One region of the Pseudomonas sp. PGPR40 genome, then DNA from elsewhere that is predicted to be linked to it. Evidence: predicted binding sites of a transcription regulator. Region 1 holds the regulator's gene; the other holds the start of a gene.

The links. The regulator sigma-54, encoded in region 1, starts transcription at its own class of promoters, with help from an activator protein. The targets are predictions, from matches to a motif close to ANTGGCATNNANNTTGCTNT.
Region 2: MEB48_RS22755 (circularly permuted type 2 ATP-grasp protein) is a predicted target of sigma-54. The motif match lies at 3,297-3,316, and genes of this name have one in related genera.

Annotation. Positions count from the first base shown of each region.
Region 1 covers NZ_JAKLSP010000014.1:51,185-66,192, forward strand. The annotation lists gene mlaE (lipid asymmetry maintenance ABC transporter permease subunit MlaE) at 1-144, opposite strand, end outside; gene MEB48_RS13790 (ATP-binding cassette domain-containing protein) at 144-953, opposite strand; gene MEB48_RS13795 (KpsF/GutQ family sugar-phosphate isomerase) at 1,230-2,204, shown strand; gene MEB48_RS13800 (KdsC family phosphatase) at 2,205-2,729, shown strand; gene lptC (LPS export ABC transporter periplasmic protein LptC) at 2,737-3,309, shown strand; gene lptA (lipopolysaccharide transport periplasmic protein LptA) at 3,296-3,844, shown strand; gene lptB (LPS export ABC transporter ATP-binding protein) at 3,844-4,569, shown strand; gene MEB48_RS13820 (RNA polymerase factor sigma-54) at 4,756-6,249, shown strand; gene hpf (ribosome hibernation-promoting factor, HPF/YfiA family) at 6,329-6,637, shown strand; gene ptsN (PTS IIA-like nitrogen regulatory protein PtsN) at 6,650-7,114, shown strand; gene rapZ (RNase adapter RapZ) at 7,117-7,974, shown strand; gene MEB48_RS13840 (HPr family phosphocarrier protein) at 7,990-8,262, shown strand; gene MEB48_RS13845 (ZIP family metal transporter) at 8,355-9,254, opposite strand; gene MEB48_RS13850 (superoxide dismutase) at 9,281-9,892, opposite strand; gene MEB48_RS13855 (hypothetical protein) at 9,894-10,334, opposite strand; gene MEB48_RS13860 (class II fumarate hydratase) at 10,362-11,738, opposite strand; gene MEB48_RS13865 (FagA protein) at 11,731-12,126, opposite strand; gene MEB48_RS13870 (glycosyltransferase family 4 protein) at 12,327-13,526, opposite strand; gene cysZ (sulfate transporter CysZ) at 13,567-14,322, opposite strand; gene trxB (thioredoxin-disulfide reductase) at 14,637-15,008, shown strand, end outside.
Region 2 covers NZ_JAKLSP010000029.1:42,228-57,235, reverse strand. The annotation lists gene MEB48_RS22785 (long-chain-acyl-CoA synthetase) at 1-490, shown strand, start outside; gene MEB48_RS22780 (ankyrin repeat domain-containing protein) at 587-1,105, shown strand; gene MEB48_RS22775 (hypothetical protein) at 1,173-1,703, shown strand; gene MEB48_RS22770 (PLDc N-terminal domain-containing protein) at 1,775-1,966, shown strand; gene MEB48_RS22765 (hypothetical protein) at 2,202-2,435, shown strand; gene MEB48_RS22760 (ribonuclease E inhibitor RraB) at 2,651-2,992, shown strand; gene MEB48_RS22755 (circularly permuted type 2 ATP-grasp protein) at 3,349-4,758, shown strand; gene MEB48_RS22750 (alpha-E domain-containing protein) at 4,771-5,721, shown strand; gene MEB48_RS22745 (transglutaminase family protein) at 5,718-6,527, shown strand; gene MEB48_RS22740 (c-type cytochrome) at 6,697-7,518, opposite strand; gene MEB48_RS22735 (acetyl-CoA C-acetyltransferase) at 8,158-9,363, shown strand; gene MEB48_RS22730 (3-hydroxyacyl-CoA dehydrogenase NAD-binding domain-containing protein) at 9,402-11,546, shown strand; gene MEB48_RS22725 (amidotransferase) at 11,642-12,376, shown strand; gene MEB48_RS22720 (magnesium and cobalt transport protein CorA) at 12,470-13,441, opposite strand; gene MEB48_RS22715 (lysophospholipid acyltransferase family protein) at 13,579-14,301, opposite strand; gene MEB48_RS22710 (crotonase/enoyl-CoA hydratase family protein) at 14,516-15,008, opposite strand, start outside.

The DNA.
Region 1 (15,008 bases):
CAGCAAGCCAAAACCGCCGCCGATGCCGCCACGACCGAGCAAGGCATGAAACAGGAACAACGCCGAACGCCCGAATACCGCCAGCACATCGATGCCGGCGTAGCCGAAGCGGCGCACTCTTTCTATCAGTGAAATCTTGCGCATCAGCGCTTCCCCAGAAGATCTGCGCGGTAATCCGTCGCTGGAAAATGATAGGCGACCGGACCATCGGGTTCGCCCGTCAGGAATTGACGAATACGTGGCTCGTCCGATTTCATCAAATCCTTGGGCGCGCCCTGGCCCAACACTTGCCCGTCACCTACAACAATGAGGTGGTCGGCGATGCTCGCGGTCTCGGCCAGATCGTGGGAAACCACGATGCTGGTGATGCCCAGCGCATCGTTGAGCAGGCGGATCAGGCGTACCAGCACGCCCATGGCGATCGGATCCTGCCCGACAAAGGGCTCGTCATACATGAGGATTCGCGGATCGAGCGCAATTGCCCGGGCCAGCGCGACACGACGCTTCATGCCGCCGGACAATTCGTCAGGCATCAGGTCGATGGCACCACGCAGGCCCACAGCCTGCAACTTGAGCAGGACAATGTCGCGGATCATTTCTTCCGGCAGCCCGGTATGGACACGCAGCGGAAAGGCAACGTTCTCGAACACATCAAGATCGGTAAACAGCGCGCCGCTCTGAAACAACACGCCCATGTGCTTGCGCGCATCGAACAGATCGCTGCGCGACAACGTTGGCAGGTTCTGGCCGTTGACCCAGACTTCGCCGCTGGTGGGGCGCAATTGTGCGCCTATCAGCCGCAACAGCGTGGTCTTGCCACACCCGGAAGGCCCCATGATGCCGGTGACCTTGCCGCGCGGGATGCGAATATCGACGTTATTGAAAATGCTGCGCGTACCGCGCTTGAAGGTCAGTCCCTTCAGCTCGACCGCGTAGGCGTTATCGGCGCTCATCTAAACTCCTTGCGATGCAGCCTCTCACTCGGACGCCTGGCTTTCTGGCGAAAGCACATACCTCCCCGGGCAGGCCGAACTGGCGGCGAACTATATCACTGCAACGCTCAAGCGCCCAAGGCCCAAGCCGGGCATGTTCAGCAACAGGACCGCCGCAAATCATCTATTTAGAGAGATTCAGTAACAAGGAATGACAAACCGCGACGAACTTGCGTGAGGGTTTTGATCATTACCGTTATAATCGCCGCCTTTTCATCAGGCTATTCGATTTCCGACATGAACCAATCCAGCGACCTGATTCAATCAGCACAACGTACCATCCGCCTCGAACTGGAAGCCGTACAAGGCTTGCTGCCCCATATCGATGCAGATTTCGTACGTGCTTGCGAGATGATTCTGGCCAGCAAAGGCCGCGTGGTCGTGGTCGGCATGGGCAAATCGGGGCATATCGGCAGCAAGATTGCCGCCACCCTGGCCAGCACCGGCACCACGGCTTTTTTCGTGCACCCGGCCGAGGCCAGCCATGGCGACATGGGCATGATCACCCGTGATGACATCATTCTGGCGCTCTCGAACTCCGGGTCCACCAACGAAATCGTCACCTTGCTACCGCTGATAAAGCGCCAGGGCATTCAAATGATCAGCCTGACCGGCAACCCCGAGTCGCCGCTGGCCAAGGCTGCGGAAGTCAACCTCAATGTAAGCGTCGAACACGAAGCCTGCCCGCTGAATCTGGCACCTACTTCGTCGACCACCGCTGCGCTGGTCATGGGTGACGCTCTCGCCGTTGCCTTGCTTGAAGCGCGTGGCTTTACCGCTGAAGATTTCGCTTTTTCCCACCCCGGGGGTGCCCTTGGCCGCCGCTTGCTACTGAAAGTGGAAAACGTCATGCATGCCGGCACCGAATTGCCGCAAGTAACGTGCGGCACGCTGCTCAAGGATGCCTTGATGGAAATGACCCGCAAGGGGTTGGGCATGACCGTCGTGCTGAGCGCAGATGGGAAACTCGCCGGGATCTTCACCGACGGCGACTTGCGACGCACTCTGGACCGCACCATTGATATTCACAGCACGACCATTGACGAAGTGATGACCGCCCATGGCAAGACCGCCCGCGCCGAGATGCTCGCCGCCGAGGCGCTCAAAATCATGGAAGACCACAAGATCAATGCACTGGTAGTGGTCGACAGCGAAGACCGCCCGGTCGGCGCCTTGAATATGCACGACTTGCTGCGTGCGGGAGTAATCTAAATGAGCACGGACCTGCTGCAACGTGGCAAACAGATCAAACTGGCGGTATTCGACGTCGACGGCGTACTGACCGACGGGCGCTTGTACTTCCTCGAAGACGGTAGCGAATTCAAGACGTTCAACACCCTCGATGGCCAGGGCATCAAGATGTTGATGGCTGCCGGTGTGCAAACCGCGATCATCAGCGGCCGCAAAACGCCGGTGGTCGAACGGCGCGCGAAGAACCTCGGCATTCCACATCTGTTCCAGGGCCGAGAAGACAAACTGGTAGTCCTAGACGGGCTTCTTGCCCAACTCAACCTGAGTTATGAACAAGTGGCTTACCTCGGCGACGACTTGCCAGACCTGCCGGTGATTCGCCGCGTCGGCCTTGGCATGGCGGTAGCCAGCGCCGCCAGTTTCGTGCGCGAACACGCCCATGGCATCACCCAGGCCCGCGGTGGCGAGGGTGCCGCTCGCGAATTCTGCGAGTTGATCCTGCGCGCCCAGGGCCGCCTCGATGCGGCCAATGCCGCGTACCTGTGAGCCCATCATGCTGAGCAAAAAGATTCGCAATATCCTGGTGTTCGGTTGCATCGCGGCGATTTTTGCAGCGGTCGGCTATTGGAACATCAGCCCGGAACGCTTCCTCGACAAGCCGGTGGTGAAGGTCGATGAAAGCGCGATCGACTATTACGCCGTCAACGCCCACAGCGTGCAATACCTGCCCGACGGCAAACTGCAATACGAGATGACGTCGGACAAGGTCGAACACCTGAAAGCGACCGAAGTGACATTGCTGACCAATCCTGACCTGAACATGTTCCGTGGCACCGAATTCCCCTGGCACGTCCAGAGCGAGCGCGGCGAAGTCAATCCGGACGGCACTCAGGTCGAACTGATCGATTCGGTACGAATCACGCGTTTCGATGAGAAAAACCGCAAGACCCTGATTACCACCACTCGCATGACCGTGTTCCCGCAGCAGCAATATGCGCAGACCGATCAACCCGTTAGAATCGACGGCGCTGGCGGTGTATCGACTGGCAACGGAATGAAAGCGTACTTGAAAGAAAGCAGGATACACCTGCTATCGAACGTAAGAGGACAGTATGAGGCTCGTTAAAACTCTCCCTATTTTGCTCAGTCTGGGCGCAGCACTGGGAAGCGTGAGCGCCTGGGCTCTGCCGAATGATCAAGAGCAGCCTATCCGCATCCAGGCCGACGATGCCCAACTGGACGACAAGAATGGCGTGGCCACTTATAAAGGTGACGTGATCATCACCCAGGGCTCGATGAAGGTCACCGGCAACACCGTGACCATCACCCGCACTCCGGCCGGCGACATCGACGTGGTGACTTCGGTGGGCAACCTTGCCTATTTCGAGCAACTGCAAACGGCAGGCGATACCAAGCCGGTTCAGGGCTATGGCGTCACTATCCAGTACCACGCCTCGCAAAACCGTGTCGTTCTGATCGATCGCGCCAAAGTCATCGACAAAGACAACAACGTCACCCAAGGCGAGAAAATCGTCTACGACACGGTCAAAAAGCTTGCGAGCGCCGGTCGCGCCACGGGTAACAAGGTCACCGAGGCGCGTCCTCGCATCGACATGGTGATCCAGCCGAAGAAGAAAACCGACGAGCAAAAGGCCCAGTAATGGCAACTCTGAAAGCTCAGCATCTGGCCAAGAGCTACAAGAGCCGCCAGGTCGTGCGCGACGTCAGCCTGTCCATCGACAGCGGTCAGATCGTCGGCTTGCTTGGCCCTAACGGTGCGGGTAAAACTACCTGTTTCTACATGATTGTCGGTTTGGTACAGGCCGATCAGGGCCGCGTACTGATCGATGACCTGGACGTCAGCCACCAGCCGATGCACGGTCGTGCGAAGGCGGGTATCGGCTATCTTCCGCAAGAAGCGTCGATCTTCCGCAAACTGTCGGTGGCCGACAACATCATGGCCATCCTCGAAACCCGCAAGGAACTCGACAAGGCCGGTCGTCGCCAAGAGCTGGAAAGCCTGCTGCAGGAATTCCACATCCACCACATCCGAGACAACCTTGGCATGAGCCTGTCCGGTGGTGAACGCCGCCGTGTGGAAATCGCCCGGGCCCTGGCTACCAACCCGAAATTCATCCTCCTCGATGAACCCTTCGCCGGCGTAGATCCGATTTCGGTGGGCGATATCAAGCAGATCATCCATCACCTCAAGGCCAAAGGCATTGGCGTGCTGATCACGGACCACAACGTCCGCGAGACCCTGGATATCTGCGAAACGGCCTACATCGTCAACGACGGACAGTTGATCGCCGAAGGTGACTCCGCCACCATCCTGGCCAACGAACTGGTCAAGGAAGTGTATCTGGGCCATGAGTTCCGGCTGTAAGCGCCTGAGGTGCCTGGCCAGGTGCCAAAGCGCTTGTTTCAATAAAAAATCAATAACTTTTTATTGTTACAGCGCTCTAGGCAAACACTTCAGTTTCGGGCATATAATTTGCTTATGTTTGGCGCTTCGGCGCCCTGTAGTGGATGGCGCATGTGCGCCGGCGAATTAAGGTGTTAAGCCCCTGCCATGAAACCATCGCTAGTCTTGAGAATGGGCCAGCAGCTGACGATGACACCGCAGCTGCAACAGGCCATCCGCCTGCTCCAATTGTCGACCCTGGACCTGCAACAGGAAATCCAGGAGGCCCTGGAGTCCAATCCGATGCTCGAACGCCAGGAAGAAGGCGACGACTTCGATAACGCCGACCCCTTGGCCGATAGCGCCGACCAAAAACCCAACGCCGACATTCAGGAACCCTCCTATCAGGAAACCGCCCCGACGGTGGATAACCTCGAGGAAGGTGACTGGAACGAGCGCATTCCCAACGAATTGCCCGTCGATACGGCCTGGGAAGACGTCTACCAGACTAGCGCCAGCAGCCTGCCGAGCAACGATGACGACGAGTGGGATTTCACCACCCGTACGTCGGCCGGTGAAAGCCTGCAAAGCCATTTGCTCTGGCAACTGAACCTGGCACCGATGTCTGACACCGATCGCCTGATCGCTGTGACCCTGATCGACTGCATCAATAATCAGGGCTACCTGGACGAAACCCTCGAGGAAATCCTCGATGCGTTCGACCCGGAACTGGACATCGAACTGGACGAAATCGAAGCCGTCCTGCACCGCATCCAGCAATTCGAACCCGCCGGCATCGGCGCCCGTAACCTCGGGGAATGCCTGCTGCTGCAACTGCGCCAACTGTCCGCCAAGACCCCTTGGCTGGCCGAGGCCAAGCGCCTGGTCACCGACTACATCGACCTGCTCGGCAGCCGCGACTACAGCCAGCTGATGCGCCGCATGAAGCTCAAGGAAGATGAACTGCGCCAGGTCATCGAACTGGTCCAGAGCCTCAACCCGCGCCCGGGCTCACAGATCGAGTCTACCGAAGCCGAATACGTGGTTCCCGACGTGATCGTGCGCAAGGACAACGAGCGCTGGCTGGTGGAATTGAACCAGGAGTCGGTGCCACGCCTGCGGGTCAACGCCCAATACGCCGGTTTCGTACGCCGTGCCGATACCAGCGCTGATAACACCTTCATGCGCAATCAGCTGCAGGAAGCTCGCTGGTTCATCAAGAGCCTGCAAAGCCGCAACGAAACCCTGATGAAAGTGGCCACCCAGATTGTCGAGCATCAGCGCGGCTTTCTTGAATACGGCGACGAAGCCATGAAACCGCTGGTACTGCACGACATCGCCGAAGCGGTGGGCATGCACGAATCGACGATTTCACGGGTGACCACGCAAAAGTTCATGCATACCCCACGGGGCATCTATGAACTGAAATACTTTTTTTCCAGCCACGTCAGTACCTCCGAAGGCGGTGAATGCTCGTCCACGGCGATCCGCGCGATCATCAAAAAACTGGTTGCCGCGGAAAATCAGAAAAAGCCGTTGAGTGACAGCAAGATCGCTGGTTTACTGGAGGCACAAGGCATTCAGGTAGCCCGTCGTACCGTCGCCAAGTACCGCGAATCTTTGGGGATCGCGCCTTCCAGCGAACGGAAGCGGTTGATGTAGCCGCCGGGCTCGCCACAGCGTTCCAGTGGCAGGCATTTCTGCCTGCCGCTTTATGCACTGGCAACGAAGGAGAAGCTGTATGCAAGTCAACATCAGTGGACACCAACTGGAAGTGACCGAACCCCTGCGCACCTATATCGGCGAAAAACTCGACCGATTGGAGAGGCATTTCGACAGGATCACCAACGTGCAAGTCACGATGAACGTCGAGAAGCTGCTGCAGAAGATCGAAGCCACGCTGCATATTCCCGGCGGAGAAGTGGTCGCCAATGCCGAGCATACGGACATGTATGCCGCCATCGACCTGCTGACCGACAAGCTGGATCGCCAACTCAAAAAGCATAAGGAAAAGACCCAGAGCCTCCTCCAGGGCGCGACCGGTCGTTAACACTCCCAACCCATGATCCGACTAGAAACCATCCTGACCCCCGGCCGTTCCCAAGTGAACGCGCCGGGCGGCAGTAAAAAGAAAGCCCTCGAGCAAATTGCCAACCTTATCCACCGCGAAGTGCCGGATCTGGAAATGCAGGACGTCTTCGAGGCTCTGATTGCCCGTGAGAAACTCGGTTCTACCGGTTTCGGCAACGGCATCGCCATCCCCCATTGCCGGCTCAAAGGCTGCACCTCGCCAATCAGTGCGCTGCTGCACCTGGAAGCCCCTATCGATTTCGACGCCATTGATGGCGCCCCGGTTGACCTGCTGTTCGTGCTGCTGGTCCCGGAAGCCGCCACCGATGCACACCTGGAATTGCTCCGTCAGATCGCCAGCATGCTGGATCGCAAGGATGTGCGTGAAAAACTGCGCAGCGCCCCGAGCAACGAAGCCTTGTATCAGGTTGTCCTGGACGAGCAGAGCGGTCACTAATCATGCGCCTGATCATCGTCAGCGGCCGCTCCGGCTCAGGTAAAAGCACCGCCCTCGACGTGCTCGAGGACAACGGCTATTACTGCATCGACAACCTGCCTGCCGGCTTGCTGCCGGAACTGGCCGAACGCGCGCTGATTCACACCGAACTGGCACAACCGCTGGTGGCCGTGTCCATCGATGCACGCAATTTGCCGAGCCACCTGTCACGGTTTCCCGAGCTGCTGGAAGAAGTCCGCGGCCGACATATCCAGTGCGATGTGCTGTACCTGGATGCCGACGAAGAGACCTTGCTCAAACGCTTTTCGGAAACGCGCCGTCGTCACCCGCTGAGCAGCGCCAATCGCTCGCTGGCGGAGGCGATACAGGACGAAACCAAACTGCTGGGGCCTATTGCCGATCTGGCCGACCTCAAGGTCAATACCACCAATCTGAACCTGTATCAGCTACGCGATACCATCAAGCTACGCCTGCTGAATCAGCCGGAGCCCGGTACTGCGTTCCTGGTGGAATCTTTCGGGTTCAAGCGTGGGATGCCGGTGGACGCCGATCTGGTGTTCGACGTGCGCTGCCTGCCCAACCCTTACTGGAAACCGGAGCTGCGGGCACAATCCGGGCTCGATCAACCGGTGGCCGAGTACCTGGCGGCACAGCCGGACGTCGAAGAGATGTTCCAGGACATTTCCTCCTACCTGCTCAAGTGGTTGCCCCGTTTTGCCGCCAGCAACCGCGCCTATGTCACCATTGCCATTGGCTGCACCGGCGGGCATCACCGCTCTGTCTACCTGACCGAACGTCTGGGTCAGGTCCTGCAAAAAACCCTGAAGAACGTCCAGGTTCGCCACCGCGACCTCAGCTAAAGGATTCACATCGCGATGCCTGCTCTGGAAATCGAAATCATCAACAAGCTGGGCCTGCATGCTCGCGCGTCGGCAAAATTCGTTGGAGTGGCGGGTCAGTATCCCTGCCAGATCAGGGTAGGACGTACGCCAGAATCCGTGGTGGACGGCAAAAGCATCATGGCCATGATGATGCTGGCCGCTGGCAAGGGCACCAAAATCCACCTGAGTACCGAAGGTGAGCAGGAACAGGAAGCGCTGGACGCACTGGTGAAGTTGATCAACAACTTCTTCGACGAAGGCGAATAAAAGCAGCCTCGTTTCACTCGACAGCTCCTACAAGGATCGGCATGCAGTAGGAGCTGTCGAGTGAAACGAGGCTGCGATCTTTTGATCTTTTTTCAGGCCAACGCCGTATCCATCACCATCATCAAACAAAATCCAATCAGCAGTCCCAGGCTGGCCAGTTTGTCGTGACCACGGCGGCGCGACTCGGGAATCACTTCGTGAGTCACCACCAGCAACATCGCACCGGCCGCCAGCGCCAGCCCCAAAGGTAACAGCAGTTCGGCCAGGCTCACCAACCAGGCGCACAACAACGCAAAGACCGGCTCGACCAAACCTGACGTTGCTCCGATCAGGAATGCCTTGACCCGCGACATCCCTGCTCCGGCCAACACCAACGCAATCACCAGCCCTTCCGGCACATCTTGCAAAGCGATGCCCATGGCCAGGCTGTCGGCATCAGGCATGCCACCACCGGCCGAGACGCCGACCGCCATGCCTTCGGGAATGTTATGCGCGATGATGGCAAACACAAACAACCAGATTCGCGGTGCAATCACCGATCGCTCCAGTGTCCCCGCGAACATTTCAGGCGTAGCGCCGGACACCTTGCGATCCACCAGAAACAGCCCGAATGCCCCCAGCATGATGCCGAAGCTGATCAGGCCGCTGGCCGCCCAAGGCGTCAGACCGAGATTTTCGGCTGCGGCAATGCCCGGCACGATCAGCGAAAACGCCGTCGCCGCGAGCATTACCCCGGCCCCGAAACCGAGCAATATGTCGCTGACTACCTGAGGCATCTGCCGAATCACCAGCACCAGCACCGGCACCGCGCCCAAAGCCGTGCCCAAGGCGCAAATCGCCCCGCCTTGCAGGGCACGCTGCAGTTTCGGTTCGAGGTCCAGCCAGCTCAGCCCTTGAGCAGCCAATAACGTCATGCCCGCCAGCAGTAACAGCGATCCCAGTGCGTAACGAAACATTCGCCCGCTTCCGACCGCCAGTGTTTCAGTGCCCATAGTCAGCCCTGGATTGTTTTAGAGACTTAAACCAGCGCTGCCTGATAACGCGCAGCAACTTCGGGCCAATTGATCACGTTGTAGAACGCATTGATGTATTCCGGACGGCGGTTCTGATAGCGCAGGTAATAAGCGTGTTCCCAGACGTCCAGGCCGAGGATCGGCGTATTGCCGTTCATCAATGGGCTGTCCTGATTGCCGCTGTTTTCAACGATCAAGGTCTTTTGCGGCGTCACACTCAACCAGGCCCAACCACTGCCGAAACGGGTCAACGCTGCTTTGGTGAAGGCCTCCTTGAAGTGGTCGAGACCACCCAGTTGCTCATCGATAGCCTTGGCCAGCGCACCTTCAGGCTGGCCACCGCCGTTGGGCGCCATGACTTCCCAGAACAACGAATGGTTGGCATGCCCACCGCCCTGATTGATCACCGCCGCGCGGAGTTTTTCCGGCAATTGCAGGACAGCCGCCACCAGCTTTTCCACCGGCCATTCAGCAAACTCAGTGCCTTCGACTGCAGCGTTGAGATTGTTGATGTAAGCCTGGTGGTGTTTGGTGTAGTGGATTTCCATGGTCTGCGCATCGATGTGCGGTTCCAGGGCGTCGTAGGCGTACGGCAAGGCGGGCAGGGTAAAAGCCATTTCAATGAACTCCATGTTGTAAGGGCGCAGGCTGATGCGAGGGCGAAGCGGTGTCGGTGTGCAACAAACGATGGGTGCGCGGATACTCGCCGTGATCGCTGATGAAATTCAGCAGTTCGACATAGGTTTTGCTGCTCTGGCGTAACGCGGCTTCACGCAAAGCCGGCGCCAGTCGCGGGTCCTGCATGGTCTGCAACAGTCGTTGATGGATCGCACACAGGTACTCGGCGCTCTCCTCCGGCTGATTCAGACGCAAGTGCAGGTCCGCGAGGTTGTGGTGGGAAATCACGCAGGCCGCCACCGCTTCGTCGGCATCCGCCCAGCGCTCGAACAACACCTGGGCCAAGGCCAATGCCTGCAAATAAGCCTCGCGGGCATCAATCAGCTCGCCCAGCATGAAACAGCGGTTGGCTCTTTCGATCGTGCGTTTCCAGTGCTCCATGGTGAGCCTCCAAAGCGGTAGCAGTGCTTACACGCCGCCTGCGGTGAGCTTCTCTGGGTTGAGCAATTCTTCCAGTTGGCTGCGCGTCAGGTCGGTGTGCTCCAGGGCGACATCGATCACCGGCCGGCCCTGCTGATAAGCCTTCTTGGCGATTTCAGCGGCTTTTTGGTAACCAATGATCGGGTTGAGTGCGGTGACCAGAATCGGATTGCGCGACAGCGCTTCCTTGAGGCGGGCCTCGTTGACCTTGAAGCTGGCGATGGCCTTGTCGCCCAGCAGACGACTGACGTTGGCCAGCAATTCGATACTGCTCAGCAGGTTCTGGGCAATGATCGGCAGCATGACGTTCAGCTCGAAATTGCCCGACTGCCCGGCGACGGTGATCACCGTGTCATTGCCGATCACTTGAGCGGCGACCATCGCGGTGGCTTCCGGGATCACCGGATTGACTTTGCCGGGCATGATCGACGAGCCCGGCTGCAAGGCTTCGAGCTCGATTTCACCGAGCCCGGCCAACGGGCCGGAATTCATCCAGCGCAGGTCATTGGCGATTTTCATCAAGGACACCGCCGTGGCCTTGAGCTGCCCTGAAACGCTGACCGCCGTGTCCTGCGAGCCGATCAGCGCAAACAGGTCTTTACCCGGCGTGAACCGCACCTGAGTCAGTTGGCTGAGTTGCTGGCTGAAACGCGCCGCAAACTCCGGATGGGCATTGATTCCAGTACCTACTGCCGTGCCGCCCTGGGCCAGGGATTGCAGGCTTGGCAACAGATCCTGCAGGTGATCAATATTGGCCTTGAGTTGTTGCGCCCAACCATTGAGCACCTGACTCATGCGCACGGGCATGGCGTCCATCAAATGGGTGCGCCCGGTTTTGACGAACGGATGAACTTGCTCGGCCTTGTGTTCGATCACCTGCACCAGATGCACCAGCGCCGGCAACAACTGCTCATGCAAGCTCAATGCGGCGCTGACATGAATGGTGGTCGGAATGATGTCGTTGCTGCTTTGCCCGCAATTGACGTGATCGTTGGGGTTCACCGGCTTGCCCAGCAAACGGCTGGCCAAGGTGGCGATCACTTCGTTGGCGTTCATGTTGGAACTGGTGCCGGAACCGGTTTGGAAGATATCCACCGGGAAGTGCTGCATGAAGTCACCTTCGAGCAGGCCTTGAGCCGCGTCGACGATGGCTTTGCCCTGGGACTCGCTGATTTGTTTGAGCTCGACGTTGGCTCGGGCGGCTGCGGCCTTGGCCAGAATCAGCGCGCGGATGAACTGCACGGGCATCGGTTTGCCGCTGATCGGGAAGTTATCCACCGCGCGCTGGGTCTGTGCGCCATACAAAGCATCAATCGGGACCTGTAATTCGCCCATGCTGTCGCGTTCGATACGTGTGTTATTCATCAGGAGATCCTTGCACCAGTTCTATGAGAGGAATCGAAGGTTGCAACTCGCAGGTCGCCAGTTGCCAGGCATAGCTTTGCCAGCGCTTGAGGCGGCAGCCGCAGAGTGATTGTCGTTCGAGATCGCGCAACGGCCGCCAGGCCTGGTCGAGACACAGGCTGCGCCAGTGCCAGGGCAGCGCGATGTCGGCGGCGGTGTCGAGCAATAAGCGCAAAGAGGTTTCGGCGATGGTCCAGGGAGAAGTGGTCGTGCAACACGCCAGATATCGGCCTTCGGCCAGATAATGCTCAATCAGGCGCGGCTCGTCAGGGTCCATGGCGCAACGGATCTGGCGACTCATCCAGCGCCAGCTTTCGAGGTAAGGCTGCTCGTGCAAGGCAGAACTCATGATCCGGGCTCATTCGGTAATGAGATTTATTATTAGATGATAATGAGAATCAAGGCAAGAGCAAGAGTAAAGCGACCGTGTAGGACCGAGGCTTGCCCGCGAAGACCGCGGTACGGTCAATTTATGTCGCCTGACATACCATTACAGGTTAGCGTCGCTTGCAATATTGCGAACGACACAAACCCTGCCCGCGAAGCTTTTCAAGGCAGCAATGCTGCATCAGGCAGGGATTGCCCCTGCAAACAAGCCCCGCGCAACTGCCCCTCGAACTGCTTGATAATCGCCGCCCAACCCTGACGACTCGCATGCTGGCGCGCATTAAGGCGCACGCAGCGCAAGGTTTCGCGCTCCTCCAGCAGCCAACGTGCCGCATCGCAGAACGCCTCTTCATCCCCGGGCATGGCCAGTACGCCGTTGTAGCCATGGCGAATATGCTGGGCCGCCGCAGCCTGATCGTACGCCACCACCCCCAGTCCCGAGGCTAATGCCTCAAGCACCACGTTGCCGAAGGTTTCGGTCAGGCTTGGAAACAGAAACACATCCCCCGACGCATAGTGACTGGCCAAGGCTTCTCCGCGTTGTGCGCCGCAGAAAATCGCCTCGGGCAATTCCTTCTCCAGCATCGATCGTTGCGGACCGTCACCGACCACAATCAATTTCATTTTTCGTTGTGGATAACTCGTTTTCAGCGTGTCGAAACTGCGCTTGAGCAAGCCAAGATTCTTCTCCTGGGCCAGGCGTCCTACGTGGATGAAGGCAATATCATCCTCGGCCAGTCCCCATTGCTCGCGCAGCGGCTTCAGCCGTTTGGCCGGATGAAACAACTGGCTGTCGACGCCTCGAGAGAGCAGCGCCAGGCGCTCGAAACTGCGGCGTTCCAGTTCCAGTCGCTGGCTGGCGCTGGGCACCAGGGTCAGGGTCGAGCGATTGTGAAACCAGCGCAGGTAGTGAGTCAGCAAGCGCGTCAGCAGCCCGAGGCCGTATTGGCTGGAATACTGCTGAAAATTGGTGTGAAAGCCGCTGACCACCGAAATCCCCAAGCGCCGTGCCGCGCGCAACGCTGACAACCCCAGCGGTCCTTCGGTGGCGATGTACAACACGTCCGGGCGATGGCGTTTCCAGCGCCGCAGCAGCTTGTGCATCGACGACTGACCCCATTGCAGACCGGGATAACCCGGCAGCGGCCAGCCTCGACACAGCAGCAACTCATCGCTGCTGCCCATAAGTGGGTCGCCATCCTGACGTGGCCGCACCAACTCGACCTGATGCCCGCGCGCGCGCAAACCGTCGAACAAGCGGCCAAGGGTATTGGCCACGCCGTTGATTTCCGGTGGGAAGGTTTCGGTGATCAGGGTGATATGCAGAGTTGTCGTCATGACCTCAGTGTCGGCTGAGGCCATGTCGTCATTGTGACGGTGGGATGATGGATTTGTGACGCGATTAACGGCGTTCTGCCACCAGGTTTTCCGCGCCACGCTCACGTACCCAGAACAGCGTCGCCCCAGCCACGGCTGCCGGCATCATCAGAATATTGACCACCGGAATCAGCAACACAAGATACACGCTCCCGCCGAAACCGAGGCTCTGCCAGCGTTTCTGCCGCAGCCAGGCGAGCATTTCGTTCCAGCCGAGTTTATGGTTGTCCGCCGGGTAGTCGATGTACTGGATCGCCATCATCCACACCCCGAACAGCAGCCACAGCGGCGCGGCGATGATATTGACCACCGGGATGAACGACAGGATGAACAGCCCGATGGCCCTGGGCAGGAAGTAGCCGAGTTTGCGCATTTCCCGGGCCAAGGTGCGCGGAATCATGGCGATCAGTTCGCCCCAGCTGAAGGCGGGGAAGTCGTCGGTGCCGCGCACCACCACTTCGACTTTTTCCGCGAGGAAGCCATTGAACGGCGCGGCGATGACGTTGGCGAGCATGGTGAAGGTGAAGAACACCATCAGCACTACCAGCACGACAAAAATCGGCCAGAGGATGTAGCTGAGGAAGCTCAGCCAATCGGGCAGGGACGGCATCAGCGTATCGACCCACATGCCGAACTGATGGCCAGCCAGATAGATCAATCCGACGAACAGCACCAGGTTGATCGCCAGCGGTAACAACACGAACAAGCGCAGGCTTGGGCTCAGGACCAGCTTTAGGCCCTCGCGCAGGTATTGCGGGCCAGACAGAACGGGGGCGGGCATAGCGTGCTCCGGGCAAAGGGTAAACGCGCCGACCTTACCGGCTTTGCCTGACAGGCGAAAGCGCAGTAGCGGCATCGACATTAACTGTAACAAAGGCGTCTATAAATTCACCGCAATGGAATAGAGACCGCCTATGAGCTGGATTGTTAAACCGTATTTCCTTAATCTTCGCCCCCTCGATACGCTGCACCCATTCTTTTACAGGACTGTCGAGCCCGAGCCTTCCCCAAGTGCTTTCAACGGTCCTTTTTATTCCCGCCGGCAATCCGGCGTACCGCGCTCAGTGTTTCGGGCCCGGTCAACAGGAGCAGGTCATGTCTGAAGTTCGTCATTCGCGAGTGATTATTCTCGGTTCCGGCCCTGCCGGTTACAGCGCCGCGGTTTATGCCGCCCGTGCCAACCTCAAGCCACTGTTGATCACTGGCATGCAGGCTGGCGGTCAACTGACCACCACCACCGAAGTCGACAACTGGCCGGGTGACGTCCACGGTCTGACCGGCCCGGCGCTGATGGAGCGGATGAAAGAGCACGCCGAGCGCTTTGAAACCGAGATCGTGTTCGATCACATCAATGCCGTGGACTTCGCCGCCAAGCCATACACCCTGATTGGCGACAGTGCGACTTACACCTGCGACGCACTGATCATCGCCACTGGCGCCAGCGCTCGTTATCTGGGCCTGCCGTCG
Region 2 (15,008 bases), on a different contig from region 1:
CTTCAATACCGGCGACTTGCTGCGCAACATCGGTTTTGGCCACGCGCAATTCGTCGATCGCTTGGGCGATACCTACCGCTGGAAGGGCGAAAATGTCTCGACCACCGAGGTCGAGAACATCCTTCTGCAACACCCGCAGATCGCCGAAGCCGTGGCCTATGGCGTGGAAATCCACAACACCAATGGACGTGCCGGGATGGCGGCAATCACGCCGGCTGAATCCCTGGCGACCCTGGATTTCAGCGAATTACTGGCGTTCGCCAGGCAGCAAATGCCTGCCTATGCGGTGCCACTTTTTCTGCGGGTAAAGGTGAAAATGGAGACCACCGGAACCTTCAAATACCAGAAGACCCGACTCAAGGACGAAGCTTTCGACCCGAACAAAACCGGCGATGACCCGATCTACGCCTGGTTACCAGGGACCCAGACTTACGTGCAAGTCACCGAGCAGGTGCTGGCGGATATTCACGGCGGCAAGCACCGCTATTGAATCTGGCTATGGCCCTCCATGAGAAAAAACAAGTGACAGGTGCAGGACTGCTCGGGAAACTATCGGCTTTCCGATTGACCGAATGTGGAGTCCCCAATGTCAGACAAAAGCCGCCAGATGACCCCCGAAGAGGCTTCTGAATTTGCCGAACAGGTGTTCAACAAAGCGCGCGAGGGCGATGCGGCCATGATGGCTGCGTTGCTGACCAAGGGCCTGCCGCCGAACCTGCGCAACCACAAGGGCGATACCTTGTTGATGCTCGCGGCGTATCACGGCCATGTCGAGACGGTAAAAGTCCTGCTTGAGCACAAGGCCGATCCTGAAATCCGCAACGACAACGGCCAGAGCCCGATTGCCGGCGCGGCGTTCAAGGGTGATCTGGCGGTGGTCAAGGCGTTGGTTGAGGGGGGCGCGCAAGTGGAAGGTTCGTCCTTCGACGGTCGCACTGCGCTGATGATGGCGGCGATGTTCAACCGTGTCGAAATCATCGACTACCTGATCAGCAAAGGCGCCGATCCGAAAGCCAAGGATGCCAACGGTGTATCCGCGCTGGACGCGGCCAAAACCATGGGCGCGGCGGACACCACCGCTCAGCTGCAGAAAATCCTGGCCTGATCTCAAATCTGTATGTAATGCGCTATCCTTTGCGCCCTCAAATCTCCCTCGCTACAGGATCCACCTAATGAAAGCCGCACTCGTCGAACTCATCAGCAAAATCAGCTCCGGGTGCATGAGCGAGGACGAAATCCTGAAAGTCGCTGACGAAGCGGCTCAGGCCTACGCCGATCCAGAGGCTTTTCTGGCGGCCAATCCGGACATCAACTACGACGACACCTTCCCGATCCCGTTGGGCGAGTGGGTGGTCGTCGGCAGCTTGCCGGAAACCGTACTGTTCCAGGCCGACACCTACATGGACCTGTTTGCGCAGATCGTCGCTTCGTTCGGTCCTGGTGTCGATTTCAACATCAAACCCAAGCAGCTGGCCAAAACCGAAGCCCTGACGGCGCTTAACCGCATCCAAGTGCAGATGAGCAGCATGAACAAGGACAATGGCGGTTACACACTGATGAACTTCAGCCAGTTGCTCGACGACGAACTGCAAGTAGTGCTGGTGTACGGTAATGACGTGCCACGGGTGCTGGAGTTGTGCGCGGAAGTCGGCATCGCCGCCGCGCCCTCCCTGGAAGCCCTGAAAGTGGCAATCCACGTCTGACGGTAATAAAAATGAATCCTTGCAAGGCCCGACTATCCTAAGAGTGCATACCACTCTTCGGGAGCGTCACCATGGGTTCCACGTTCAACAGCCTGGTTGGCCTGATTGTTCTTGCCCTGGATATCTGGGCCATCATCAATGTGCTTAAAAGTGGCGCCGAGACCGGGATGAAAATCATCTGGGTGCTATTGATCCTCCTGCTGCCGGTCCTGGGTCTGATCATCTGGGCCATCGCCGGGCCGCGAGGCAATGTGCGGATCTGACTGCATCCTACTAAAATGAACGCATAACCCCTGTAGGAGCGAAGCTTGCTCGCGAAAGCGGTGTATCAGTCGACATGTGAATTGACTAATACACCGCTTTCGCGAGCAAGCTTCGCTCCTACACAGGTTTCTGTGTTTTTTCATGCCAGCGCGCGGTAATCCGTTTGAACGATCACTCAGGGCAAAAGTCCAGATACTTGTAAGCCCATCCATGGGTTTTATCGAGGAGGCACCGATGCAAAAGTGGAAAATCACTTTCGTGGATGATCACGGTGAAACAGTGGACGAACTCTTCGAGTCCGAGGAATGCCCGAACAGCGAGCAAGCCGCCAAACTCATTCGCGCCCGGCGCCTGCCGGTCGCTGCCGAACTGGATCTCAATGATCTGGAGGGGCGTACCGATGATCCGACCGTCAAAAGTCTGAAATCCCAGAACAGCATTGAAATCATCAGTATTACTCCAGTCTGATACACCTCTCGTCACATTCACACCCAGGCCTTGGCAGCAGCTCTATCTAGAGGCTACTCTGCAAGCGAGATCAGCGAATGACTCGCTAAGGTCTGGTCTTGTCAGCTACATGCTTGCTTCCCGTCGGCAACCTCTGTTGCCGTATCGCTCTCACCAATCGGTTGAAAGTGCAGGGAATACGGAAAGTCTATCCATCAGTCTGAGGGGGACGTTTCATGAGCACAGCCTATCAAGAAGACATCAGCAGCAGCGTGCTGCGCCGCATGAAAGAAGGCGGTTTCGACTTTTCACGATTCCATCCCATCGAGTTCTACGCCATTTTCCCGGACGAGGAGCGGGCGCGCAGGGCGGCAGGTCATTTCTGTGGTGAATCCTTGAATGCCCAGATCAGCGTGCGCGACGACGGCGCATGGCATCTGGAACTGAGCAAAGTGATGTACGCCACCTACGACGGGATTGGCGACTTTGAGCAGGACTTCGAGGCGGTGGTCGAGCCTTTGGGCGGCATCATCGAAGGATGGGGCGTCAAGCAGGAGGTACGAGGGTTACTCGCATAACCTTATGAACGGCGACAATACTCAATAACGGCTGACCTTTGGGTTGGCCGTTTTCGTTTGTGAAGATGTGAAATTGAATACGGACCGGTAGGAGCTGGCTTGCCAGCGAAAGCGGCGCCGAGAGCAACACATGACTTAGGGACCCTTCGCCAGCAAGCCGGCTCCTACAGGCTATGCTGCTACTAGGCGACAGCATTGCTTCGCCATGAAGCGGGGGCGATCAGGTTGGGGTATTTACCGCACAGGATTGGTGCGGTACGTCCAGCGCCTATATCCAACTGATTGATATCAAAGCGTTTATGCCGATGGCACGGGCCTTGCGAAGGCCTGGATGTCCGGGTGACAAGGAGTACGGCATGATCCGCACCTATTTTGATGAGATGTACGATGCCGGCGGCCAGGTCCGCCCGCATTATCGGGAGTTTGCCCGTTGGCTGGCCGAAACGCCTGACGAGCTTTTGGCACAACGGCGACGCGAGGCCGATCTGTTATTTCATCGTGCCGGGATTACCTTCACGCTCTACGGAGATGAGCAGGGGACAGAGCGCCTGATTCCCTTCGACACCATTCCCCGCAGTATTCCCGCCAGTGAATGGCGGGTCGTCGAGCGCGGCTGTATTCAACGGGTCAAGGCATTGAACATGTTCCTTGCAGACCTCTATCACGAGCAGCGCATCATCAAGGCCGGCATCATCCCGGCCGAGCAAGTGCTGGCCAACGAGCAATACCAGTTGGCGATGCAAGGGCTGGATCTGCACCGCGATATCTATTCGCACATTTCCGGCGTCGACCTGGTGCGTGATGGCGACGGTACGTATTACGTGCTCGAAGACAACCTGCGTACACCCAGCGGCGTGAGCTACATGCTCGAGGATCGCAAAATGATGATGCGCCTGTTCCCCGAGTTGTTCTCGGCTCAGCGCATCGCACCGATCGACCACTATCCGAATCTGTTGCTCGACACCTTGAAAAGCTCCAGTCCGCTCGACAACCCGAGTGTGGTGGTGCTGACGCCGGGGCGCTTCAACAGCGCGTTTTTCGAGCATGCGTTTCTGGCCCGGGAAATGGGCGTTGAACTGGTGGAAGGCGCGGACCTGTTCGTGCGCGATGACAAGGTGTTCATGCGCACCACGGACGGGCCGAAAGCCGTCGACGTGATCTACCGGCGCCTCGACGATGCCTTCCTCGATCCGCTGGCATTCAATCCGGATTCGATGCTCGGCGTACCAGGGCTGCTGTCGTCCTACCGCTCCGGCAACGTGGTGCTGGCGAATGCCATCGGCACCGGGGTCGCGGACGACAAGTCGGTGTACCCCTTCGTCACGGACATGATTCGTTTCTACCTGGATGAAGAGCCGATCCTGAAGAACGTGCCGACATGGCAGTGTCGTAATCCCTCGGAACTGTCCCACGTGCTGGCCAATCTTCCAGAACTGGTGGTCAAGGAAACCCAGGGTTCCGGCGGTTACGGAATGCTGGTGGGGCCGGCGGCGACGGCGGCGGAAATCGAATCGTTCCGCGAGCGGATCAAAGCCAAGCCCCACGCGTACATCGCCCAACCGACGTTGTCTTTGTCAACCTGTCCGACCTTTGTCGAAAACGGCATCGCTCCACGCCATATCGACCTGCGCCCGTTTGTATTGTCTGGCCGCGAAACCCGGGTTGTGCCCGGCGGTTTGACCCGTGTCGCCTTGCGTGAAGGCTCCCTGGTGGTCAATTCCTCCCAGGGCGGCGGAACCAAGGACACTTGGGTGGTCGAGGATTGAAGGAAGCCTGCCATGTTAAGTAGAACTGCCTCGGATCTGTATTGGATGTCGCGTTACCTGGAGCGGGCGGAAAACCTCGCACGGATGCTCGACATCAGTTATTCGCTGTCACTCATGCCCCAGGACGGTCGTGGCGATGGCTTGCACGAACTCGCCATGCCGTTGCTGATCACCGGCACCCTCGACGATTACCTGGAGCGCCACGGCGATCTGCATGCCGAACGGCTGCTGCATTTCTTCGCTTTGGATGCGGCCAATCCGGCGAGCATCTACAGCTGCCTCGGTGCCGCGCGAGTCAGCGCCCATGCGGTGCGTGGGCGAATCACCGCCGATATGTGGGAAAACATCAACGCTACCTGGCTGGAAATTCGCGGGATTGCCGAGCAGGGCTTGAGTCGCTACGGCATGAGCCGTTTCTGTGAGTGGATCAAGGAACGTTCCCACCTGTTCCGCGGCGCGTCCTACGGCACGATCATGCGTAACGACGCGTTCCGCTTCATTCGTCTGGGTACCTTTATCGAAAGGGCTGACAACACTTTGCGCCTGCTCGACGCCCGTTACGAAATGGCCGGCGATCAGGCCGAAGCAGTCAGCGACGGCACGGCCCACGCGTATTACCAGTGGAGCGCCTTGCTGCGAGCCTTATCGTCGTTCGAGGCCTACACCGAGATCTACCGCGACGCCCCTGGCGCCCGGCATGTGGCCGAGTTGTTGCTGCTGCGCGCCGACGTGCCGCGATCCCTGCGGGCCTGCACCGAAGAAATCGACCAGATCCTCGCCCAATTGCCGGGGGCCAACGGCCGTCCCGCGCAACGCCTGGCCGCGGAAATGGACGCACGCCTGCGCTACACCGGTATCAACGAAATTCTCGACGAAGGCCTGCATGCCTGGCTGACCGAGTTCATCCCGCTGGTGCGCCAGTTGGGCAACGCCATACACAGTTCCTACCTGGAGGCTGCATGAGACTTTCCATTAGCCACGAGACCACCTATCACTACGAAGATCAGGTGCGGGCGAGCATCCAGTACCTGCGACTGACCCCCCATGACAGCGAGCGCCAACACGTGCTCAGCTGGCAGCTCGATCTGCCACGCCCGGTGCGTGCGCAGCTCGATCCGTTCGGCAACATTCTGCATGTGCTGACCCTGGACGAACCCCACGAGGCAATCATTATCGGCGCCCGAGGGCAGGTGGACATCGACGAACTGCGCGAAGCCGAGCATGAAAGCCAGTCGGCGCTGCCGTTCCTGCGCTTCACGCGCCTGACCGAAGCCGACGAAGCCCTGCGCGCGTTTGCTCAGAAGTCGTGCAAACAACGCCGGGATCGCACGGCACTGATCGATTTGATGCATGGCCTGAACCAGCACATGACCTACACACCGGGCGCCACCGAAGTGGACACCAGCGCCGCTCAAGCCTTCGCCGGGCGTTCCGGGGTCTGCCAGGACCACACCCATGCGTTCCTCGCCTGCGCCCGCAGCCTGGGCATTCCCTCGCGTTATGTGTCGGGATATTTGTACAGCGAGAACAGCGAACACCTGGCCAGTCATGCCTGGGCTGAAGCCTGGCTGGATGGCGCCTGGTACAGCTTCGACGTAACCAACGAACTGGCCCGCCCGGAGCGTCACCTGAAACTGGCCGTGGGCCTGGATTATCTCGACGCCTGCCCGGTGCGCGGCATGCGCCGTGGCGGCGGGGGCGAGCAGATGCATGCGAAGGTGTTTGTTGCGCCGACGCCAGCGCCGATGATCTCCGTCCAACAGCAGTAACCTACCACCGATCGTTCCCACGCTCTGCGTGGGAATGCCTCCACGGACGCTCCACGGACGCTCCACGGACGCTCCACGGACGCTCCACGGACGCTCCGCGTTCGGCTTTGGATGTGACGCAGAGAGTCACGGGCTGCATTCCTTTGCTGCGCGTGGGAACGATCACTGACTATGGCTTCACTTTGCGTCCCGCCATATGCTTCAAATACCCTACCAACAACTCCAGATCCCCCTCCGGCAACACCGTCGTTGCGAACGCCGGCATCTTCGCCTGCGGCCACTGGCGCAAGCTCTGCGGATCACGAATGTAGCGCTTGAGGAAATCCGCGCCGAAATACTCGGTCGGGTTGAACGGAATATTCAGATCCGGCCCGAACTGCGCATCTCCCGCCCCATTGAGTCGATGGCACGCCAGGCAGTTCTTCTGAAACAGCGCAAAGCCCTTGTTCACCGGATCGTCCGCCTTCAGCGCAGGATCGGGCAGCAGGGCAGGGAAGCGCTCGGCCACCGGGGCCATGCGCTTGATGCTGGCCACTTCGAACGGCCATTGCTCAGGGCTGATGTTGCCTGCCTGCGGATCGGTCCAGACCAGATAAAACGGCCCCGCACTGTGCTTGCCCTCTGACAGCGGCGGCCACGGCTGGGCCGGGTCTTCAATCGCCAGCCAGGCCCGCGCGCCTTGGGTATTGAGCAGCGGCGCGGCAGCCAGTTCGGCGGCAAAACCATCTAGGGCAACGGCTTGCAGATGATCGTCGGGCTTGATGCCCGTCAACAACGCCGCCAACGGCACGGCGCGATAGTTCATGTCCCGTTTATAGGAAACATCGTCAGTGATGGTGATGGTCTGAACCTGAGGATGCTTGAGCAATTGCTCGGTCTGCCAGGTGCGAGGGCTCGCGCCCAGCTCAAGATTCAGCTGTGCGGCAGACAGAGGCGTGCTGAGCAGCAAGGCCCAAAACAGAATGAGTGCTTTCAAGTGATCGCCGTCCATGTCGTGGAAGTGCCGCAAAGGTTGGCACAGCCACGCTGACCCGGGTAGCGAGCAAATCACATTTTTATCAGGCGTAATGAAAACCCTGAAGCTCGATCAGCCAATCACCTTGGTCAGGTTCGGCAAAATCAACAACAGTGTAGTGGCGAATAGAATGAGCCCGGCTTGACGAACTTTCGAATGCTTGAACATGGCTTGACCGCCTTTTTTGTTATTTCCTGATGCCTGCCTGCCTATCTCCATGACGACAGAGCGTTGCACTTCCTTGTAGAACGAGTGCCTCGGCAAAACCCGACGACAACTTCGTACAAGGTTTACCTTAGGGCCCGCGTCACGGTTGGCTTAGATCCATTTCGTATGTGTTATCCGCTTATTGCTTCTAAAAAGGCATGAGGCTTATGGCCAGCTTCTTGGGCGCCCGTTGGCTAGACAGCTTGGTGACGTGAATCGATTTATCTGATAGCAGACTACCGTTCGTCTGAGCGTGACCGTCAACGCCAATGAGCACTGTGGTCATTGAATCCATGGCTGCTCGGCATAAGGTGAGTGCATAAAGATCAGGGTCACACGGACTCCTGCAGGAGAGCTGCCGAAGGCTGCGATCTTTTGATCTTCATCACCATCAGGTTCGAGGACGTCATGACCCAAGCTTTGATATTCGACGCGTTACGCACGCCCCGTGGCAAAGGTAAGGCCAATGGCGCCTTGCACAGCGTCAAGCCAGTGAACCTGGTGGCCGGGCTGCTGACGGCGCTGCAGCAGCGTACGTCCCTGGACACCAGTCAGGTCGATGATGTGGTGCTCGGTTGCGTGACGCCCATCGGCGATCAGGGTTCGGACATCGCCAAGACCGCCACGCAAGTGGCCGATTGGGACGTCAGCGTGGCCGGCATGCAGCTCAATCGCTTTTGCGCGTCGGGGCTGGAAGCGGTGAACCTCGGGGCGATGAAAATACGTTCCGGGTTCGAAGACCTGGTGGTGGTCGGTGGTGTCGAGTCGATGTCCCGCGTGCCCATGGGCAGCGACGGCGGCGCTTGGGCACTGGACCCGGAAACCAATTTTCACAACCACTTCACGCCCCAAGGCGTGGGTGCCGACCTGATTGCCACGATTGAAGGCTTCAGCCGTCAGGACGTCGATGCCTTCGCGTTGCACTCCCAGCAGAAGGCGGCGCGGGCACGGGCGAATGGTTCGTTCAACAAGTCGCTGGTGCCGGTGCAGGACCAGAACGGCATCATCCTGCTCGATCACGATGAGTTCATTCGCGCCGAATCGACGATAGAAGGCCTGGGAAAACTCAAGCCGAGTTTCGAAATGATCGGGCAAATGGGCTTCGACGCCACGGCCTTACGGGTTTACAGCCAAGTCGAGCGGATCAACCACGTGCACACGCCGGGCAACAGTTCCGGGATCGTCGATGGTGCGGCGCTGATGCTGATCGGCTCCGAAGCGAAGGGGCGGGCGCTGGGCTTGCAGCCGCGAGCGCGAATCGTCGCCACGGCGGTCACCAGCACCGACCCGACCATCATGCTCACCGGCCCCGCGCCGGCCACCCGCAAGGCGCTGGCCAAGGCCGGGCTGCGGGTTGAAGACATCGATCTGTTTGAAGTCAACGAAGCGTTCGCCTCGGTCGTGCTCAAGTTCATCAAGGACATGGCCATAGACCCCGATAAGGTCAACGTCAACGGCGGTTCCATCGCCATGGGTCACCCGCTCGGCGCCACTGGCTGCGCGATTCTCGGCACGCTGCTCGATGAACTGGAAGCCCGGCGCCTGCGCTATGGCCTGGCGACATTGTGTGTCGGCGGCGGCATGGGCATTGCCACCATCATCGAACGCCTCTGAGCCTGACTTTAAGAAAATCCGACGCAAGGAAAATTGCCATGACCCAAGCCATCCGTTACGAAAAGGGTCAGGACCAGATCGTCGTCCTGACCATCGACATGCCGGGCCAGAGTGCCAACACCATGAACGCGGTCTACCGCGACGCCATGGCCACCTGCGTCGCCCGACTGGTCGCCGACAAGGACGCCATTGCCGGCGTGATCATCACCTCGGCCAAGAAGACCTTCTTCGCCGGCGGCGACCTCAATGAACTGATCAAGGTCGGCGAACCCGAAGCCAAAGCCTTTTACGACATGGTGCTGACACTCAAGGGCCAACTGCGCACCCTGGAGACTCTCGGCAAACCGGTGGTCGCCGCCATTAATGGCGCGGCACTCGGCGGCGGTTGGGAAATCTGCCTGGCCTGCCATCACCGCCTGGCGCTGGACAATCCGTCGGTGCTGCTTGGCCTGCCGGAAGTCACTCTCGGCCTGTTGCCGGGCGGCGGCGGGGTAGTGCGGATGGTCCGCATGCTGGGCATTGAAAAAGCCCTGCCGTATCTGCTTGAAGGCAAGAAAATCCGTCCGCAACAGGCGTTGCAGGCGCGATTGATCGACGAGTTGGCAGCCGATCGCGATGAGCTGATGGCCAAGGCGCGGGCGTGGATTGTCGCTCATCCGGTCGCTGTGCAGCGCTGGGATGTGAAGGGTTATCAGATCCCTGGCGGCACGCCGTCAGATCCGAAAGTCGCGCAGATGTTGGCGATTACGCCGTCGATTCTGCGCAGCAAAACCCAGGGCTGCCTGCCCGCGCCGGAGAAAATCCTCTGTGCTGCGGTGGAAGGCGCTCAGGTGGATTTCGATACGGCGCACCTGATCGAAACCCGTTACTTCACCGAACTGACCACCGGCCAAGTGGCGAAAAATCTCATTGGCACGTTCTGGTTTCAGCTCAATGAGATCAATGCCGGCGGCTCGCGCCCCCAAGGCATAGCGCCGTATGTGACGAAGAAAGTCGGCGTGCTCGGCGCCGGGATGATGGGCGCGGGCATCGCGTTTGTCAGTGCATCGGCCGGCATCGACGTGGTGCTCAAAGACATCAACCTCGCCGCGGCAGAGAAGGGCAAGGCCCACTCGGCGGCGTTGCTGGACAAGAAGGTTGCACGCGGTCATCTGAGCCAGGAGCAGCGCGAGGCGATTCTGGCGCGGATCCGTACCACCGAAAGCGATGCGGATCTGGCCGGTTGCGATCTGATCATTGAAGCGGTGTTTGAAGATCGCGAACTGAAGGCCAAGGTCTCATCAGCCGCGCAAACAGTCGCCGGCCCGGACGCGGTCATCGCCTCCAACACCTCGACCTTGCCAATCAGCGGCCTGGCCACCGCCGTGCCGGACCAGACAAAATTCATCGGCCTGCATTTCTTCAGTCCCGTGGAGAAAATGCCGCTGGTGGAAATCATCAAAGGTGCCCATACCAGCGATGAAACCCTGGCTCGTGGTTTCGATTTCGTACTGCAAATCAAGAAAACTCCGATTGTGGTCAACGACAGTCGCGGCTTCTTTACCTCGCGGGTGTTCGGCACCTTCACCAACGAAGGCATTGCCATGCTCGGCGAAGGTGTGAGCGCGCCGATGATCGAGACCGAAGCGCGCAAGGCCGGCATGCCCGTCGGGCCTCTGGCGATCTCCGACGAAGTTTCCCTCAGCCTCATGAGCCATATCCGCGAGCAAACCGCCAAAGACTTGCGAGCAGAAGGGAAAACCCTGATGGAGCACCCGGCGTTCGCCGTGATTGACTTGCTGCTCAAGGAATACAAGCGTCCGGGCAAGGCCGCTGGGGGTGGTTTCTACGATTATCCGGCCACAGAGCAGAAGCATTTGTGGTCAGAGCTGAAAAGCCGTTTCGAGAAAGCCGATGGGCAGATTTCGCCGAAGGACATACGTGATCGACTGCTGTTCGTACAAGCCATCGAAACCGTGCGCTGTATGGAGGAGGGCGTGCTGACCTCGACGGCGGATGCCAACGTTGGCTCGATCTTCGGCATCGGCTTCGCGGCCTGGACCGGCGGTGCACTGCAGTTCATCAACCAATACGGCGTGCAAGACTTCGTCGCTCGCGCCCAGTATCTGGCCGAGCAGTACGGCGAGCGCTTCACACCGCCTGCGCTGCTGTTGGAGAAAGCGGCCAAAAACGCGCTGTTCTAAGGGACCGATGACGCGCTCCGGGGCTTGCCTTGCCACCGTGTTTCGAGGCAGGCTCTGGGGTGTGCATTATTCCCTTCATGTGTCAGGTATTTTTTATGTCGTTACGCATCTGCATTCTGGAAACCGACATCCTGCGTCCGGAACTGGTCGATCAATATCAGGGTTACGGGCAGATGTTCCAGCGTCTGTTTTCGCAGCAGCCCATCGCTGCCGAGTTCACCGTGTACAACGTGATGCAGGGCGATTATCCCAGCGATGACCTGACCTTCGATGCATATCTGGTCACCGGCAGCAAGGCCGATTCCTTCGGCACCGACCCGTGGATTCAAACCCTCAAGACGTACCTGCTGAATCGCTACGAGCGCGGCGACAAACTGCTGGGTGTGTGTTTTGGCCATCAATTGCTGGCGCTGTTATTGGGTGGCAAAAGTGAGCGGGCGACCCAGGGTTGGGGCGTCGGCACCCATAGCTACAAACTTGCGGCCAAGGCGCCGTGGATGAGCCCGGTGAGTGAGGAACTGACGCTGCTGATCAGCCACCAGGATCAGGTCACCGCGCTGCCGGAAAATGCTACGGTCATCGCCTCGAGCGATTTCTGCCCGTTCGCCGCGTACCACATCAACGATCAAGTGCTGTGCTTCCAGGGGCATCCGGAGTTCATTCACGATTTTTCACGCGCATTGTTGGATCTTCGTAAGGAAGCGCTGGGCGAGCAGATTTATTCGAAAGGTATGGCGAGTCTTGAACACGAGCATCACGGCACTACCGTCGCAGAGTGGATGATGCGGTTTGTGGCGCACAAGCCTGAGGGGCAGCTGGTTAAGCCTTAAAAGCTTCGCGGGCAAGCCTCGCTCCTACATTGGATTGCGTGATCCTGTAGGCGCGAGGCTTGCCCGCGAATTGTGCAGACGCCTCGTTCCTGACTACAACCACCCCGAACGCTTGAAACTCGCCCACAAACCGACACACCCAACAGCAATAAACCCCAACACCCCGAAATACCCGTAATGCCAACTCAACTCCGGCATGTTCTGAAAGTTCATCCCGTAAATCCCGGCCACTGCCGTCGGGAACGCCAGAATCGCCGCCCACGCCGCAAACTTGCGCTGCACCACGCTCTGCCGTGACGCCTCCAGCAACACCCCGACCTCGATGGTCTGGCTGGCAATGTCCGCCAGGGTCGTCAAGTCTTCCATCTGTCGCCTGACGTGAATCTGCACATCGCGGAAGTACGGGCGCATGTTCTTGTCGATAAATGGAAAGGTCAGGTTCTGCAATTCCTCACTGATCTCCACCATCGGTGCCGCAAAACGGCGCAAGCGCAATACATCACGGCGCAGACTGTGGAGTTTCTGAATGTCGCGCTCGTTCAAGGAGCCGAACATGACGTTGCGTTCCAGCTCATCGATCTCGGCATGGATCGCTTCGCCCATCGGCTGGTAGTTCTCAATTACGAAGTCGAGGATGGCATAGAGTACGAAATCTTCCCCATGTTCCAATAACAGCGGGCGCGCCTCACAACGTTGTCGGACATAGGCGTAGGACGCCGAATGACCATTGCGTGCGGTAATGACGTACCCCTTGCCGGCAAAGATATGAGTCTCGATGAACTGCAGTTTGCCTTCATTGCGGATCGGCGAATACGTGACGATAAACAGTGCATCGCCGAAGGTTTCCAGCTTCGGTCGGCTGTGTTTTTCCAGCGCATCTTCGATGGCCAGTTCATGCAGGTTGAACTGGCGTTGCAGGTTGAACAACTCTTCGGCGTTCGGCTCTTCGAGGCCGATCCACACAAAGTGACCAGGCTTGGCAGCCCATGCGGCCCCTTCATCGAGGGTGATATTGGTGACTTTCTTACCGGCGCTGTAAACCGCAGCAGCAACGACTCTACCCATGATGGTGATTCACTTCTTATTAGCGTAAAGACTGGCGGTGCCAGGCAGGATTGAGCTTAACCTTGTCTACTGCTTGAGAGTCAGCAAAATCTGTAGAGTTCGCAGGCAAAAGAAAACCCGCACAGGGCGGGTTTCATTCAGGCGGCTTGCAGTTGTCGATCCATCGAGTCGATGCACTCGCGCATCTGCTCGCGGCACTGGGCGATCAGCATCGGCAAGTCATCCAGACTCAATCCAGCCGTAGGAATCGCCGGCAGCGAACGGATCAGAATTTTCCCACTGCGCCAGCGGTTCAATCGCATGTGTTTGACGTAACTGCTGACACACACCGGAACAATCGGCACGCCCGCGGCAATCGCCATCTGGAACGCACCTTTCTTGAACGGCAGCAGCTCTTCGCCCAAGTTGCGGGTGCCCTCGGGGAAGACCCAGATCGAGGTGTCTTCATGCTGCAAGGTGCGAGTAGTGGTCAGCATCGACTGGCGTGCCTTGTGCGCATTGCCGCGGTCAATCAGCACATTGCCGGCCAGCCAGAACAACTGCCCGAATAGCGGCACCCACTTCAAGCTCTTTTTGCCAATGCACACGGTTCGACGGGGCACCACGTTGCCGAACACAAACAGATCGTAGTTGGACTGGTGGTTGGCAATGATCACGCAGCTGTCAGGCTTTTCCATCAACGGCCCGACGTCGGCCTTCACCCGCCAACGCAAAATGCACATCGCCGGCCACGCATACAGGCGCGCGCATAAACGGCTGTTGTCCGGATTGAACGGCCGGCACAGACCCAGAATCACCCCAAGCACCCCGGCCAGAATAAAGTGCAAGCCCATCAATAACATACGAAACACAAACAGCATTTAAAGGGTCCACCGGGACAAAAGGTGGCGCAGTGTACGGATGTGCACTATTTTCGGCAATTGCCGCTAGGGAAGTGGAAAATGGCCGATGTTTGAGCGCATGTTTCCGACTTATAGGTCAGATGTGGTCTAGAGCGGTTGTAAGGTTTTAAACCAGACAGGCAAGAAAAAGCCCGACACGACGGTCGGGCTTTTCGGTACAGCGCGTTCAGGTTTAACCCATATGCTCCTGATCCAGGATGATCGCGTTGTCCAGTGTCTCCAGCAGTGCCTTGCGCACTTTCAGTTTGGTGTTCTTGTGGGCGGTCATGTTGAGCTTCTTCAACTGACGAGCCGCCGCCAGCGCCGCGCCTTGCAGCTCTTCGGCCGACACCACCACATCAAGGAAACCGGCGTCCACAGCACTCTGCGGATTGAACATCTCGGCATTGATCACCGCGCGATGAAACGCCGACTTGCGCAGACGGTCACGCGCCAGCTCGATACCGGCGTGGTGCATGGTCATGCCGATCTGCACTTCGTTCAGACCAATGCTGAACGGGCCATCGACACCAATGCGGTAGTCAGCCGACAACAAAATAAACGCACCCTTGGCCACCGCATGTCCAGGACACGCCACGACCACCGGGAACGGGTGCGACAGCAGACGACGAGCCAGCGTCGAACCGGCAGCGACCAGTGCTATGGCTTCGTTAGGGCCGGCCGTC